DNA from 2 places in the Janthinobacterium sp. OK676 genome. Region 2 is predicted to be linked to the other one. Evidence: predicted binding sites of a transcription regulator. Region 2 holds the regulator's gene; the other holds the start of a gene.
The links. Region 2 encodes NrdR, which represses ribonucleotide reductase genes. Its sites were predicted from a motif close to CACNANATNTNGTG; they were not measured.

Region 1 (7,452 bases), on a different contig from region 2:
CGCCCGACAGGTTCGATTTCACGTACAGGTTCTGGAACGTCGGTTCGATACAGGCCGATACGCCGATGATGTTCGAAATCGTCGCCGTCGGGGCTATCGCCACGCAGTTCGAGTTGCGCATGCCGAACTTGGCGATGCGTTCGCGCACCGGGGTCCAGTCCATGGCCGACGAGGAATCGACTTCCAGGTAGCCGCCGCGCTCTTCGGCCAGCAGTTTGACCGAGTCCTGCGGCAGGATGCCGCGGTCCCACAGGGAACCGGCGTACGATTCATAGCGGCCGCGCTCTTCGGCCAGTTCCGTCGACGCCAGGTAGGCGTAGTAGCAGACGGCTTCCATCGAGGTGTCGGCGAACGACACGGCGGCGTCCGAGGCGAACGGCACGCGCATCATGTGCAGGCAGTCCTGGAAACCCATCACGCCCATGCCGACCGGACGGTGGCGCATGTTCGAGTTGCGCGCCTTGTCGACGGCGTAGTAATTGATGTCGATGACGTTGTCGAGCATGCGCATGGCGGTACGGATGGTCTTGGCCAGCTTGACGTGGTCGATCTTGCCTTCCTTCATGTGCGCCGGCAAGTTCACGGAACCGAGGTTGCAGACGGCGATTTCGTCAGGGCCCGTGTTCAGCGTGATTTCCGTGCACAGGTTCGAGCTGTGGACGACGCCGACGTGCGACTGCGGGCTGCGGATGTTGCAAGGATCCTTGAACGTGATCCATGGGTGGCCCGTTTCAAACAGCATCGACAGCATCTTGCGCCACAGGTCCAGCGCGGCGATCTTCTTGAAGACGCGGATTTCGCCGGCGGCGGCCTTGGCTTCGTAGCCCAGGTAAGCCTGTTCAAAGGCCTTGCCGACCTTGTCGTGCAGGTCCGGCGTGTCCGACGGCGAGAACAGGGTCCAGTCGCCTTTTTCCATGACGCGCTTCATGAACATGTCGGGAATCCAGTTCGCCGTGTTCATGTCGTGCGTGCGGCGGCGGTCGTCGCCCGTGTTCTTGCGCAGATCGAGGAATTCCTCGATATCCATGTGCCAGGTTTCCAGGTAGGCGCAGACGGCGCCCTTGCGCTTGCCGCCCTGGTTGACTGCCACGGCCGTGTCGTTGACCACTTTCAGGAACGGCACCACGCCTTGCGACTTGCCGTTCGTGCCCTTGATGTGGGCGCCCAGGGCGCGCACTGGCGTCCAGTCGTTGCCCAGGCCGCCGGCGAACTTGGCCAGCAGCGCATTGTCCTTGATGGCGTCGTAGATGCCTTCCAGGTCATCGGAGACGGTGCTCAGGTAGCACGACGACAGCTGCGAGCGCAGGGTGCCCGAATTGAACAGGGTCGGGGTCGAGCTCATGAAGTCGAACGAGGACAGCAGGCTGTAGAACTCGATGGCGCGCGCTTCGCGGTCCGCTTCGTTCAGCGCCAGGCCCATGGCCACGCGCATGTAGAACGCTTGCGGCATTTCGATGCGCACGTCCTGGATGTGCAGGAAGTAGCGGTCGTACAGGGTTTGCAGGCCGATGTAGCCGAACTGCAAGTCGCGGTCGGCGACAATGGCTTTGGCCAGGCGCTCCAGGTCGAAACTGGCAAGTACCGGGTTCAGCAGCTCAGCGGCGATACCCTTGGCAATGTATTGCGGGAAATACGTCAGGTATTCGTTAGCAGCGGCCGCTTGCGGCACTTCCTTGCCGAACACTTCCTTGCGCACCGTGTGCAGCAGGATGCGGGCCGTGACCTGGCTGTAGGCCGGGTCTTTTTCCATCAGCGCGCGCGCCGCCAGGATGGCCGACTTGTGCAGCTCTTCGACGGGCACGCCGTCGTACAGGTTTTTCACCGTTTCAGCCAGGATGGCGTCGGCATCGACGTGCTTTTCCAGGCCGGCGCAGGCGGCGTTGATCAGGTCGCGCACTTCCTGCATGTCCAGCAGGCGGCGCACGCCGTTATCCAGCACGTTCAATTGTGGCGCGGTCACTTGCGCGGACGCGCCTTGCGCTTCCTTCTGCAGGCGGCGCTCTTCCATGTGCTTGGCGCGGTACAGCACGTAGGCACGCGCCACGTCGTGCTCGCCCGAACGCATCAGCGACAGTTCCACCTGGTCTTGCACGTCTTCGATATGGAAGGTGCCGCCGCCCGGATGGCGGCGCACCAGCGCGGCGACGACGCCGTCGGTCAGTTGTTCCACCAGTTCGCGGATGCGTGCCGAGGCTGCGCCCTGGCCGCCGTTAACGGCCAAAAACGCCTTGGTCATGGCGATGGCGATCTTCGAAGGCTCAAATGCCACCACCGCGCCGTTGCGGCGGATGATGCGATAGTCGCCCAATGCCGCGCCCGTGCTCGCCACGCTGTTGGCCGCGCCTGGCGCTGGCGATACTGGCGTTGGATGGATGGAAATATCTTGTGGTGATTGCATTGAAGCTCCCGTTGTCAGCTAAAGTCAGCCTGCAGTTTTGCTGCCGCGTGTGTTGTTGAATAGAACGCCCGATGGTCAGGGCTTCTTCAGATATTTGTTGCTAAATAGTAAATTAATAGTGCATAAAACAGCTCAGTAATCCATCTCGCCACACCGCACTGCCCGGCTGGCGCAAAACACGATCAAGGGTGATAAACCGCCAGTTCCAGTGCTGTATCAGCAATCCGGGTAGCTTTGACAATAATTCTGAAAACGTCTGTGATGGCACTACATATAGTCTTTACTTCCAACTTCTGCACTAATTGTAGTGCCCATCGGAGGGGGATGCAATAGTTTTCCGGCATCCGCCGGCGTAATTTTTTGTATTTTCATATACGATTTCGGTTGACTTTTCAGGGCATGGATGGAAAGCCCAATCCCCGCGAAGTAAGCGCTAACGCAGGCTGCCCGCGCAGGGTTTCCATCCAGCATTTTTGATAAAAATGCCAGTCAAAAAACGGCCCCGGATCCGTCTTCCTCCCCGGCGCGATATGTTCGTGGCCGCGCACCTGGGACAGCCCGTGGCGCGCCACCAGCGCCGCCGTCAGCGCCGCCAGCACATGGTATTGCCGCTGCTGGAAAGGCAGGTCGTCCGCGCCTTCCATTTCGATACCGATGGAATAGCCATTGCACTGCGGGCGTCCTTCGAACATGGACACGCCCGCATGCCAGGCACGTTGATCAGTAGAAACATATTGCAACAGCGCACCATCGCGCCGCACAAAAAAGTGCGCCGACACCTGCAAGCCACGCAGGTCGGCGAAAGAAGGATCGGCATTATAATCTACCCGGCCCGTAAACAAGTCCGACACATGCGGTCCGCCAAAGTGGCCGCCCGGCAAGCTGATGTTATGGATCACCAGCAAGTCGACTTGTGCCCCGTCCGGGCGCGCATCGTGGTACGGTGAATCGTAGCGCAGCGCGCCGTCGCACCAGCCGTCTTCATCTATCTTCCATATACTCATCAAGTAGGGCTTCCTGTATCGTCAATTTCTGCATGCGGTAGCGCAACTGGCGCACGCTCAGGCCCAGCTGGCGCGCCGCCCGTGCGCGGTGGTAGCGGGCCTGCACCAGCGCCCGCACGATCATGTCGCGCTCGGCCTGGCGCAAATACACGTCCAGCGGCAGGACGGGGGCCACGCCATGCGCCGCCATGCCGGGCAGGCTCAGTTGCCGTTCCGGCAAGGCCGGCACCGCCGGCGCCGCCCGCAACGGCGTGCCGCCCGCCATGGATGGCAAGGCCAGCCCGTCGAGCGCGATCACGCCGCCGTCGGCAAAGGCCAGCGCCCGCTCCAGCACGTTTTCCAGCTCGCGCACATTGCCGGGAAACGCATACGCACCCAAGGCCGCCAGCACGGGCGGCGCCAGGTTCACGGCACGATGCGGCGACAGGCGCGCGAGGATCACCTCACATAATACCTGCAGATCGCCGCGCCGTTCGCGCAGCGGCGGCAGCGCCAGCTCGATCACATTCAGGCGGTAAAACAGGTCCTGGCGAAACGTGCCGGCGGCCACGCCGCGCGCCAGGCCATGCTGGCTCGCGCACAGGATGCGCACGTCGACGGCTTCGTCGCTACTGCCGCCCAGCTTGCGCACGCGGCGCTCCTGCAGCACGCGCAACAGTTTTACCTGCATGGCCAGCGGCAGATCGTCCACTTCGTCGAGCAGCAGGCTGCCGCCGTGGGCCGCCTGGAACAAACCCTGGCGTTCGTGCAGCGCGCCCGTATAGGCGCCCGGCCGGCAGCCGAAGAATTCGGCCTCCATCAGCGCTTCGGGAATGGCGCCGCAGTTGACGGCGATAAACGGGAAGCCGGCGCGCGCGCCCTGCGCATGGATGGCGCGCGCCGCCAGTTCCTTGCCCGTGCCCGATTCGCCGCGGATGGCCACCGGCGCGCCACAGCGGGCGATGCGGCCGATCTGCGCGCGCAGCGCCTGCATGGGCAGCGAGTTGCCGCTCAGTTGCGGCGCCGGCGGCATGCCGGTGGCGGTCACGGTATCCGGACCAGGATTGGGACGGGACATGGAAGCGCGCCTTTCCGCAATGGCGGCGCCGAACCGCCTCATGCAGATGCTACGCCGGACGGAGGCCGGACGACGTTACGATACGGATGAGCAACGCGAGCGTACCTGCGGGCCTGCCTTTACAAGGTGGCGTGCGCGTGGCTGCAGTAATCGTGGCCCTTGGCCTGCACGTTTTCGGAGGCGGGGTAGTACACGCCGCAGTGGGCGCAGCACAGCATCAGCTCGGCGTCGGGCAATTCCTGCGGCCGCGCGGGCTGCGCAAACGGATTCGGCTGCTGCTGTTGCTGCGCGCGGGCGCGCTGCTGCATGCCACGGAGCTTGCTGCGGATCGCAAACAGCACCAGGAACACCAGCGCCAGCCAGAATAAAACACGTGTCATGCGAATCCTCGGTGTAAAACCACTTCCAGTACAAAACGGCTGCCGACATAGGCCAGCAGCAAGGTGGCGAAACCGGCCAGGGTGAAACTCAGGGCCGTCTTGCCGCGCCAGCCACGGAAGCGCCGGCCTGCCAGCAGCGAGGCGAACAGCAGCCACGACAGCATGGTAAACACGGATTTGTGATCCCAGTTCAAGGCCTTGCCAAACAGTTGTTCGGAAAACACGATGCCCGACAGCACGGTCAGGCTGAGCAAAATAAAACCCAGGCCAATCATGCGGAACAGCAGCTTTTCCATCGTCAGCAGGGCTGGCAGCTGGTCCAGCGCGCTGCCGATGAAGCCGCGGCTCTCGCTGCGCGTATGCAAGCGCGATTCCTGCAGCGCCATCAGCACGGCGTGGAAGGCGGCAATCGTCAGGGTGCTGTAGGCGAGCACGGCCACGGCAATATGCCAGCCGAAGACGGCCGACTTGCCTTCCATGCTGACCTGGCTGCCGGGAAAGGCCCAGGCCAGGCCGATGGCGAGGACGGCGCTGGGCATGACCATGCGGCGCAATCCGTCCAGGCTGAAATTGCGGTTCTCTATCCAGTAAGCGCCCACTGACACCCACAGCGCGGCCGACAGCATGGCGGAAAAGCCGAAGCGCAAGGTCCCCGGCGCCATCAGGTCGAACCACAGGGTGGCGGCGTGGGCCAGCCAGGCGACGCCGGTCAGGCCGGCAATGAGCCGGGCACGGGACGAGGGAAGCACCGCGCACGCCGCGTACAACAGGGCGGCGATGAAAAAGAAATAGATCTGCATAGTTTAAGTTTACACCATAGCCGGCAAGCGCGATTCAAGCGGCAGTATGGGCTGCAGGCAATTCGCCGCCAGCCGATACCGCAAGCCTGCCATGATATCGCGCCTCGGGCGCGGCGGGGTGGCGCACCCTCAAGATTTCGGCAATCTTTCGTACCGCCTGTACATATTAGTATGCCGCAAAAAAATGATGGCCCGCTTAAACGGGCCATCGGACCTTGCCTATCTCCCCGTTTACTTCACGTTCAGGCTCTTTTTCGCCTGCTCCAGCAAGTCCGTCTTGACCCAGTCCTTGGCCACGGGCGGCTTCGTCATGCGGCCCACGCCCGTTTTCACCATCACGTCCGTGGTTACCTGGATATGCTCGGGCGAGATGTCGTACGAATATGGCGAATTGCTGATCGCGTCGTCGAAGTCATCCTTCGTGATCTGGCCGCGGAACACGACTTCGCGCACATATTTTTCCGCCGTCGCCTTGTTGTCGATAAAGGTTTTCGTTGCTTCGACGAAGCAACGCATGAATTTTTCCGCCACGGGACGACGTTCCTTGTAGAACTTTTCCGTCATGACCATGGTCCGCACGGGTTCGCCGATCGGCGTATCGTACGGTTTGATGACTTCGGTGCCGAAACCCTTGTTGATGGCCTGCGACGATTGCGGCTCGGACTGCATCATGGCGTCGATATTCTTGCCCATCAGCGCCTGGTTCAAGTCGGCGTAGGCGAGGAACACCAGTTGCACGTCCTTGCCCTTGGTTTCGGAATACGTCAGGCCCGCCTGCGCCAGCTCGGCCAGCAGCAGCACTTCCTGGATGCCGCCGCGCGTCACGCCCACGCGCTTGCCCTTGAGTTCCTTGACGCTGGCGATCTTTTGCCCCGTGCCCGCCACCAGGCGCGCGCCGCCCTTGGCAAAACCGGCCACGACATAGATGGGCGCGCCGCCGGCGCGGCCGGAAATGGCCGCCTCGGATGCCGTCGCGCCCACGTCCAGCTCGCCGGCGATGATGGCCTGCATCACGTCGAGGCCCTTGGCGAAGATATGCTCTTCGACCTTGATGCCGCACTTGGGCGCGATTTCCTTGATGTACGAGACGGCGCCGTAATGGGCGAATTTCAAGTTACCCAGGCGCACGACTTCCTGCGCCTGCACGGCGCCCATGCCGAAGGCCAGCATGAGGGCGGCGGCGATACCGGTCTTCAACGTTGATTTTTTCTGCATCGGGTTCTCCTGTGGTGGTTGGTATGTGCCCGCAAGGGCACGCGAAACACTGCTTTTATTATCAGGAGATAGTACCGCGTGTTGGAGCCAGGGCAACATTTTTTTGCCGGCAGCCACGCCGCCGGCCTTGTTGCCACTGTCTGACATTACGGTCCCGCCAGCGCCACGACCGGATCGAGTCCCGACGCCTTGCGCGCCGGCATGAAGCCAAACACCAGCCCCGTCACCACGGCGCAGGCAAACGCGCCGGCGATGGCGCTGAGCGAAAAGATCACGGGCACGTCCCACACCAGCAGCAAGCCGGCCACCGTCACGCCGACCACGATGCCGGCCACGCCGCCCACCACCGACACCAGCACGGCTTCCGTGAGGAACTGGCGCAGGATGTCGCGCCGGCGCGCGCCCGTCGCCATGCGGATGCCAATTTCGCGCGTGCGTTCGCGCACCGTCATCAGCATCACGTTCATGACGCCGATGCCCCCCACCACCAGGGAAACTGCCGCGATCAGGCTGAGCATCATGGTCATGTTGTCCTGCGTCTTCGCTTCGGCGGCGATCGACGCGGCCGCGTTGCTGATGCCGTAGTCGCGGATGCGGT
Region 2 (7,452 bases):
CCGCCCATACCCGACACCAATACCGTCCTCCAGTGTCCCAGCGCCAGCACTTCCGCCGTGGCCGCCGCGCCGTCGAGCAGCGGTCCGGGGCTGTAGTGAGTGCTCGCAACAGCTGGCGCAAGGTGCAGCAACGCTTGCGGCAGATAGGCGAACACTTCGCTGCCCGTGCGCGCGTCGAAGCCATGCAGCAAGCCGTCGTTGGCGCCCAGGTACAGCATTTTGCGCCGCTCCAATAAGGCCTTGCGATGCAGTCCATAGCCGGCGCCCGGCATGCCCAGTCCCGGCGCGCCCACGTACACGAGGTTGCCATACGGGGCCGCGCCCAAGCTGCCTGAGCGGCGCCGCAGGAAGCCGTCCGGCTGGCCCACCTCGTATGTGCGCTGTCCCAGCAGATACGCCAGGCGCTCCTCGCCCCGGCCATCGCCGCCGTCGAATGCACCGCGCTGTTCCGTATCGAGCCCCTTCCAGGCCAGCGGCATCAGGGCGCCCTTGGCGTCGAGCGTGTAGACGGGACGCAAGACCGCCGGAGTTCCTTCCGGCACGGGCTTATCCAATCCGCCTGCGCGCCACAAGGGCTTGCCGGGATGCAGTGCGCCATCGCTGCCCACGGCAAACGCAGAGCGCGACACGGTCATGCCGCCATCGGCCAGGCGCAGCTGCGTCTGGAACCAGTATGCCTCTTCCGTTCCGCTGGCCAGCGCCATCAGGGCCGGCCCCGCGAGCGTCGCCGGCAAGGTAGCCTTGTCGGCGGCCGCAAAGGCTGCGCGCAGTCCCGCGATCAGGGCGGCCGCATCGCTGCCGGGCAAATAATGGTCGGGCCAGCGGCCGTCCAGCGTCCACTCGTCCAGCGCGCTGCCCGACGCGCTCTTGAACGGGTTGGCGTCGCCATTCATATCGAGAAAACCGCCATACTTGGCCGCCAGCAGCAAGGGCGTAGTGGCAGGAGGGGCGGCCGGGTCGCCCTGGCGCAAGTCGCCCGCGTAGTGCTCGACCTTTGCAACGCCGTCGTTCTTGCCGCCGGGACGCAGCGGCTGCACATGCGACCAGTAGGCCAGGCCAGCCGCATGGTAGCTGGCGCCGCCCGCCCCGTCGGCCAGCCATTCCAGCGCCGCCAGTTCAGGCCGTGGCGCGGGATTGCCCTGCGCGCCGCCACTTTCCAGGCTGCCCACCGCATGCGTCCAGGCCATCGCGTCGAACGGCGGCGGCGCAAAGCCATCGGCGGCGCGTGCGCGGTCACCGTTGGATGCGGGAGTCACCGGGACATTGCCGGGCACATAGCGGTCGCCCGCCATGCCCGCATCGCCGAGACTGACGACGATGTGGCGCTGGCAACTTGCCGTTTGCGGATCGCTCCATGACGTCACGACCGGCAAGCCATCATCGATGGCGGGCGGGGCCGTGGCGGGAGACAGCACTGCGCTCGCCTGCCGTCCCTGCAGGTAGCGCAGCGATTCGTACAGCAATTCGGCCAGCGGCGCCGCCTTTGCGTACGCACCGGGATGCCCGGCGTTGCCGCGCCCCACGCCATTGATGTAAGCGGTCACCCCGCCGCCAGAGCCCACAGATTGAGATGCATACACGCCAGTGGCGGGATTCCACTCGGCGGCGGCATTGTCTTGCGGCATAAAATCGGGCGCCGCCCAACGCTGCCGTCCCACGTGAGCCAATGGCGCACGCAGCACGCCGCCATACACGGGTCCGGCGCCGGCGGGCTGGCCATTCAAGTGGCCAAACACGCCCACGCGCACCCTGCCGCCATGGCGCTGCACGGCGCCCACCGGCTTGTAATTCTTGCCATACGCAAGGCACAAATCGTCGCGCAGCGGCCCTTCATCGGCATCGCAAACGCGCACGCGCGCGAGGAACACGCCGTGCGTGGCAGCAAAGCCGGGCGCGGCGCAGCTGCCGCCCGGGGGCAAGCTGGCGTCGCCAAACAGCAGGCGGTTGCGGCAGGAAACGATGGCCAGTTGCGCCAGCGCAAACGGCGTCGCGGCCGCCACGCCGGTCTGCAAGACCTTGCGCGGGAAAAAGACAGGGTGGGCAAAGAAGTCGATGGGGCCGTCGGCATCGGGCAGATAGGCGCGCTGCAGCACCGTCTTGCGCACCTCGTCGATGACGCGGTCGCCGCCCGTCAGCGCATAGCGCACGATGTCGAGCATGCTCGTGCCGGCCCAGTTGAGAAAGTTGCCGCTGAAACTGTCGCCGCCGCAGCCGTGCAAGGCATCGGCCGGTTTCAGCACGGAGAAGTAAGCGGTCGCTACGCGCAAGTCCGGCAACGTGACGCCGTCCTTGCTGCGATACGGATAGCTGTAGCACATGCGTGCATGGAAGTAACCGAGGTACTCGCGCTGCGGCGCATAGTCGCCGCCGTGCGCGGCAGCGGCGGCAGCGTGCGTGAGGGACAAGTTGAGCAGCAGATTCGGCGGCACCCTGGCGCCGTACAAACCTGCGTCGGCCCGCGCCAGCACCACCGGGAGCGGAGCAGCAATGGCGCCGCCGCAAGCCAGGAAAATCCAGCCGAGCAGCAGCGAGGCAAACGTCAAAGACCTCATGGCCCCGCTCCCACCGCCTGCTTGCGGTAATAACTTTGCAACACGACTTGCGTGCTTTCCTGTGCGCCAAAACCGATGGCCGTGATGCGGTACACATAGCTTTCCGTGGCCATGCCGCCGACCGCTGCCGTGGCCTGCGCGCCGGGCGGGTGAAACGGCAGCAGTTCGATCAGGTAGCGGGGCCGGCGCGACGGCAGGAAACCCTGCCCCGTCTGCATGACGGCGCCCGTGAACTGGCCGTATGGCACCGTGCGGTTGCCAGCGTCGGCGCCATCGAGGTCAGTACTTAACCAGAGGGCCGGCGCATCCGGGGCGGTGGGCAGGCACAAGCCCAGTGCGCCTGCCTCGCCGCAGCCATCCGCGAACCCGGCCGCGCTATCCGACGCGAAAAGGCCGCTGCGTCCCGGCGCGCCGGGCAAGCCTTCGATATCGTTCTGCGCATCCACCAATGCCTCCTCCGCCGCCTGAAACGCGATCTGCCGGTCGCGCTCGCCGCGCGCCGCCTTCTCGCCCTGCAAGGCCATCTGCGCCGCCGATACGCCCAGCAGCAAGATGATCACCAGCAGGCACAGCACATACACCAGAGTGGCGCCGCCGTGGCGTACACGAGGCAGACGCCACGGTTTGCGACAGTTGACGCCCGTGCCAGCCATCGCGCCGCCCGCCTAGGCCGGCCCGTTGCGCAACATGATGCTCGTCTGCACCAGTTGCCGCTGCCGGGAGCGCGTCGCGGCGGGCAAGGACGCGCGCGCGATGCGCACGCCCGTGTCGCCTGCGCCGTGCGCCTCGGCATAGGCCTTGCCGAACAGGTCGAACTGCGCCGGCCCCAGTTCCGCCAGCTTGTCCGCCTGGCCGGCCTCGCCGTGCAACAGCAAGGCCACGCGCACGCTGGCCACGCGCTTCCAGTGCGTGCGCCGGTGCAGATCGCGCTGGCGGGCGGCTTCATCCGCACCCTCCAGCACCAGTGCCGCATCGTAGGCGTCGAGCGCGCTGGCGTTGACGTAACGGTTCGCCACGCCGTCGGGCGGCGTATCCGTGTCGAGGCCATACAGCACCTGGAAACCGTCGACGCCACGGATGATGGCGTCCGCGCCCCAGCCGTTCGCGCCCCGGTATTTGCAGCGCAGCTCGCCCTCGCCATCGGCGCCCTGCGCTACATAGAAAATGCTCCAGCCCCGCTGCGCCTGCGTTTGCGCGGCGCCCACGCCGAAGCCCGCGCAATTGAGCACGGAGCCGTCGCCGCCTTCTTCCTTGCCGGCGCCGTAATAACGCAGGGCCAGCACGTCGCTGCCGTGCAGGGCGCCGGGCAGCGCACCGCTGATGCCCTCGCTGTTCTTGCCCAGAGTGCGCGCGTCGAGCCCTGCCACATTGGCGCTGTCGTCATCGGCATGGGCGACGGGCGCGGCGCTGCTGTCCCAGTTCACGTACGCAGTCTGGCGCACGGCGCGGGCAATGGTGTCGAGCGCATAGCGGCCGTTGTCGTCGAGCCGCGCACTGGCGGACTGGTCGCCATAACTGCCGCTGGCCGCCAGCAACACGCTACTGGCGGCCAGCATCAGCAGCGCGCCCAGCGACAGGGCCACCAGCAATTCGACCAGGCTCATGCCGCGACAACGGTGCAAGATGCGCTTCATGCGCCGCCCCCGCCCAGCTGGAATGCCAGCCTGGGCAACGACTCGCCTGCCGCATTCACGGCGGGTGAACCATCGGGCAGGCGGCCGCGCCAGCCCAGCTTGATGACGATGGGCGCGCCCATGCCGCCGCTGCACGCCCACTGCAAGCCTTGGGCGGGCGCATCCCACGCGGAAGTGTCGCGGCAGATATGCAGGCGCGCGCCGGGCAAGGCCACATGCAGTTGCTGTTTCCACTCGGCGATATCGAATTGCGCCAGGTCGGCCGCGCTGCAGAGCGTGGCGCCAAAACAGTCGGGCGCACCACTACCCGCTTCGGCGTCGTCCGCTGCCGCGTAGGCCACGTTCAGGTAGGGATTGCCCGTATCGGGGCCATTCATGAGCACGCTGTTCGCGCGCATGCGTTCGGCCATGCCCGCGGCCAGTTGCACGCCCGCCGACAATAGCGCCGACTCATGGCGCGCGCGCAGGGAATTCAGTTGCAGGATGCTGGCGCCCAGCAGGCCCAGCGCCAACAGCAGCAGCGACACGAGCACCTCGACGAGGCTGCTGCCACCGATCAGACCGCGCGCACCGCTGTGCATGAGCTTCTCCTGCGGACAGAATGAAACCAGGACTGGAGCCGCACGGACGCACGGCCCAGCTACAAGATAGGCGCGCGCAAAAAGCCGGGTCTGCGCTGGCGCAAACAACACGGCAATAAGGTGGGAAGAACAGCGGTGATATTGATCAGGCCGCTTGCCAGGCGAAGCTTGGCGTGGTGAAAACGGGGCGCATAAGCAGCCCCGCCTTCAAGAAGGTGAACAAGAAGGTGAGGTCAAGGCTTGCGCGCCTGCCCCACTTCGGCGATTGCGTCCTGGAACTCGGCCAGGTCTTCGAAATTCTTGTAGACGGAAGCGAAGCGGATGTAGGCGATCTTGTCCAGGCGCTTGAGTTCCTGCATGACGAGTTCGCCGATATAGCCGGAATCGACTTCACGCTGACCGCTGGTCAGCAGTTTTTCCTGGATGGAGGCAATGGCCGTATCCACGGAGGCGGCCGCGACGGGACGCTTGCGCAAGGCCAGCATCAAACTGCCGCGCAACTTATCCGCAGCGAACTCCGTCCGGCTGCCATTCTTTTTGACGACGGCCGGCATGATAAGTTCAATGCGTTCGTAAGTCGTAAAACGCTTGTCGCATTTGCCGCAGCGGCGGCGGCGCCGAATGGCATCCCCTTCCTCCGATACGCGCGTATCGAGAACCTGGGTATCGCCGTGCTGGCAAAATGGACATTTCATGGGCTGGCTACAACTTTATAGTAATAATTACGGGAAATCGCCGCCCTTGTACAAAGGGCGCCCGAATCACTCCGGGCGCCCTGGGGCACGAAGGAATGTGTCATACAGAATCTTACTCTGTATGACACATTCTGGACAAATTATTATGCGGCGTACACAGGGTGCGCGTCGGCCAGCACTTTCACGGCCGCTTTCACGCGCTCGATGGTGGCGGCGTCATGCGGATTGTCCAGCACGTCGGCGATCAGGTTGCCCACTTCTTCCGCTTGCGCTTCCTTGAAACCGCGCGTCGTCATCGCCGGGCTGCCCAGGCGGATGCCCGAGGTGACGAATGGCTTTTGCGGGTCGTTCGGGATGCCGTTCTTGTTGCAGGTGATGTGCGCGGAACCGAGGATGGCTTCAGCTTCCTTGCCTGTCAGGTTCTTGGCGCGCAGGTCGACCAGCATGACGTGCGATTCGGTGCCGCCGGACACGATGCGCAGGCCGCGCTTGATCAGGGTTTTCGCCAGTACGTCGGCGTTCTTGATCACTTGCTTCTGGTATTCGACGAATTCAGGGCTCAGCGCTTCCTTGAAGGCGACGGCCTTGCCGGCGATCACGTGCATCAGCGGGCCGCCCTGGATGCCAGGGAAGATGGCCGAGTTGATGGCTTTTTCGTGTTCGGCCTTCATCAGGATGATGCCGCCGCGCGGGCCGCGCAGCGATTTGTGCGTGGTCGAGGTGACGAAGTCGGCGAACGGCACCGGGTTCGGGTACAGGCCGGCGGCGATCAGGCCGGCGTAGTGGGCCATGTCGACCATGAAGTAGGCGCCGACTTCCTTGGCGATCTTGCTGAAGCGTTCGAAGTCGATCTTTTTCGAGAAGGCGGACGCGCCGGCGATGATCAGCTTTGGCTTGCGTTCGCGGGCCAGGCGCTCCATTGCCTCGTAGTCGATGTCTTCTTCCGCCGTCAAGCCGTAGGAGACGACGTCAAACCATTTGCCGGACATGTTCAGCGGCATGCCGTGGGTCAGGTGGCCGCCTTCGGCCAGCGACATACCCATGATCAGGTCGCCTGGTTTCAGCATGGCGAAGAACACGCCCTGGTTCGCCTGCGAGCCCGAGTTCGGCTGCACGTTCGCGCATTCGGCGCCGAACAGCTGTTTCACGCGGTCGATGGCCAGTTGCTCGGCCACGTCGACGTATTCGCAGCCGCCGTAGTAGCGCTTGCCTGGATAGCCTTCGGCATACTTGTTCGTCAGCTGCGAGCCTTGCGCTTCCATTACGGCCGGCGACGTGTAGTTTTCCGACGCGATCAGTTCGATGTGATCGTGCTGGCGCGTGTTCTCTTTTTGAATGACGGCGAACAATTCAGGATCGACGTTGGCGAGGGTATGATCTTTTGCAAACATGTAAAAACTCCAAGTATGAGGGTGCTTGTACTGGCAGATTGGATCGAATGAGGGGAGCCGGCGTTAAGTGAATAACAACATTGGACAGGCAGCCTCTTCGTGCTTTTCCATAGTGGCTACCCAGGCGAACGGCTGATGAAAAATCTCACGTTTCCCGGTGGGTGCCCACCTTTCGCCGGATTGCCGATCACCACTCATGGAGATCGCCCGACTTTTCGCCAGTCACGTGAGACGTAATGGAATGCAAATTGTAAGTTAAGTGCCCAAATTGAGCAAGGAATGCAAGCGTGCGGCTATAATCGCCGCCCGGGCAGCGCCGCTCCGTCGTCTTAAGCTGGATGTAAACTTTGCTCATGCATGTAAGCGTATGTTACGGGGCTTGCCATTGCAGCCCTCCGTTTTACAATGCTGCGGTGCAACTTATATGCAGCTTTTGCATGGCATTCCAGCAAGCGCCCACAGTCACAAGAAGAAAAATCGCGTAAAATGTTGCTCAATCTCACTACTGGCGCAATAAACATGCCTTCAGTCTTTACCTGGAACGTACGTGTCTACTATGAAGACACCGACGCCGGCGGCATCGTCTATTACGCTAACTA

Region 1: BLU39_RS07310 (ribonucleoside-diphosphate reductase subunit alpha) is a predicted target of NrdR. The motif match lies at 2,664-2,677, and genes of this name have one in related genera.

What each region holds. Positions count from the first base shown of each region.
Region 1 covers NZ_FNHA01000003.1:93,057-100,508, forward strand. Annotated here, with positions in the region: gene BLU39_RS07310 (ribonucleoside-diphosphate reductase subunit alpha) at 1-2,398, opposite strand, end outside; gene ampD (1,6-anhydro-N-acetylmuramyl-L-alanine amidase AmpD) at 2,791-3,402, opposite strand; gene BLU39_RS07320 (sigma 54-interacting transcriptional regulator) at 3,380-4,459, opposite strand; gene BLU39_RS07325 (PP0621 family protein) at 4,579-4,839, opposite strand; gene ccsA (cytochrome C assembly family protein) at 4,836-5,639, opposite strand; gene BLU39_RS07335 (ABC transporter substrate-binding protein) at 5,871-6,809, opposite strand; gene BLU39_RS07340 (MacB family efflux pump subunit) at 7,001-7,452, opposite strand, start outside.
Region 2 covers NZ_FNHA01000014.1:77,274-84,725, reverse strand. Annotated here, with positions in the region: gene BLU39_RS24000 (pilus assembly protein) at 1-2,552, opposite strand, end outside; gene BLU39_RS23995 (pilus assembly PilX family protein) at 2,549-3,205, opposite strand; gene BLU39_RS23990 (PilW family protein) at 3,218-4,186, opposite strand; gene pilV (type IV pilus modification protein PilV) at 4,183-4,767, opposite strand; gene nrdR (transcriptional regulator NrdR) at 5,001-5,462, opposite strand; gene glyA (serine hydroxymethyltransferase) at 5,606-6,853, opposite strand; ZMP/ZTP riboswitch at 6,965-7,089, opposite strand; gene ybgC (tol-pal system-associated acyl-CoA thioesterase) at 7,373-7,452, shown strand, end outside.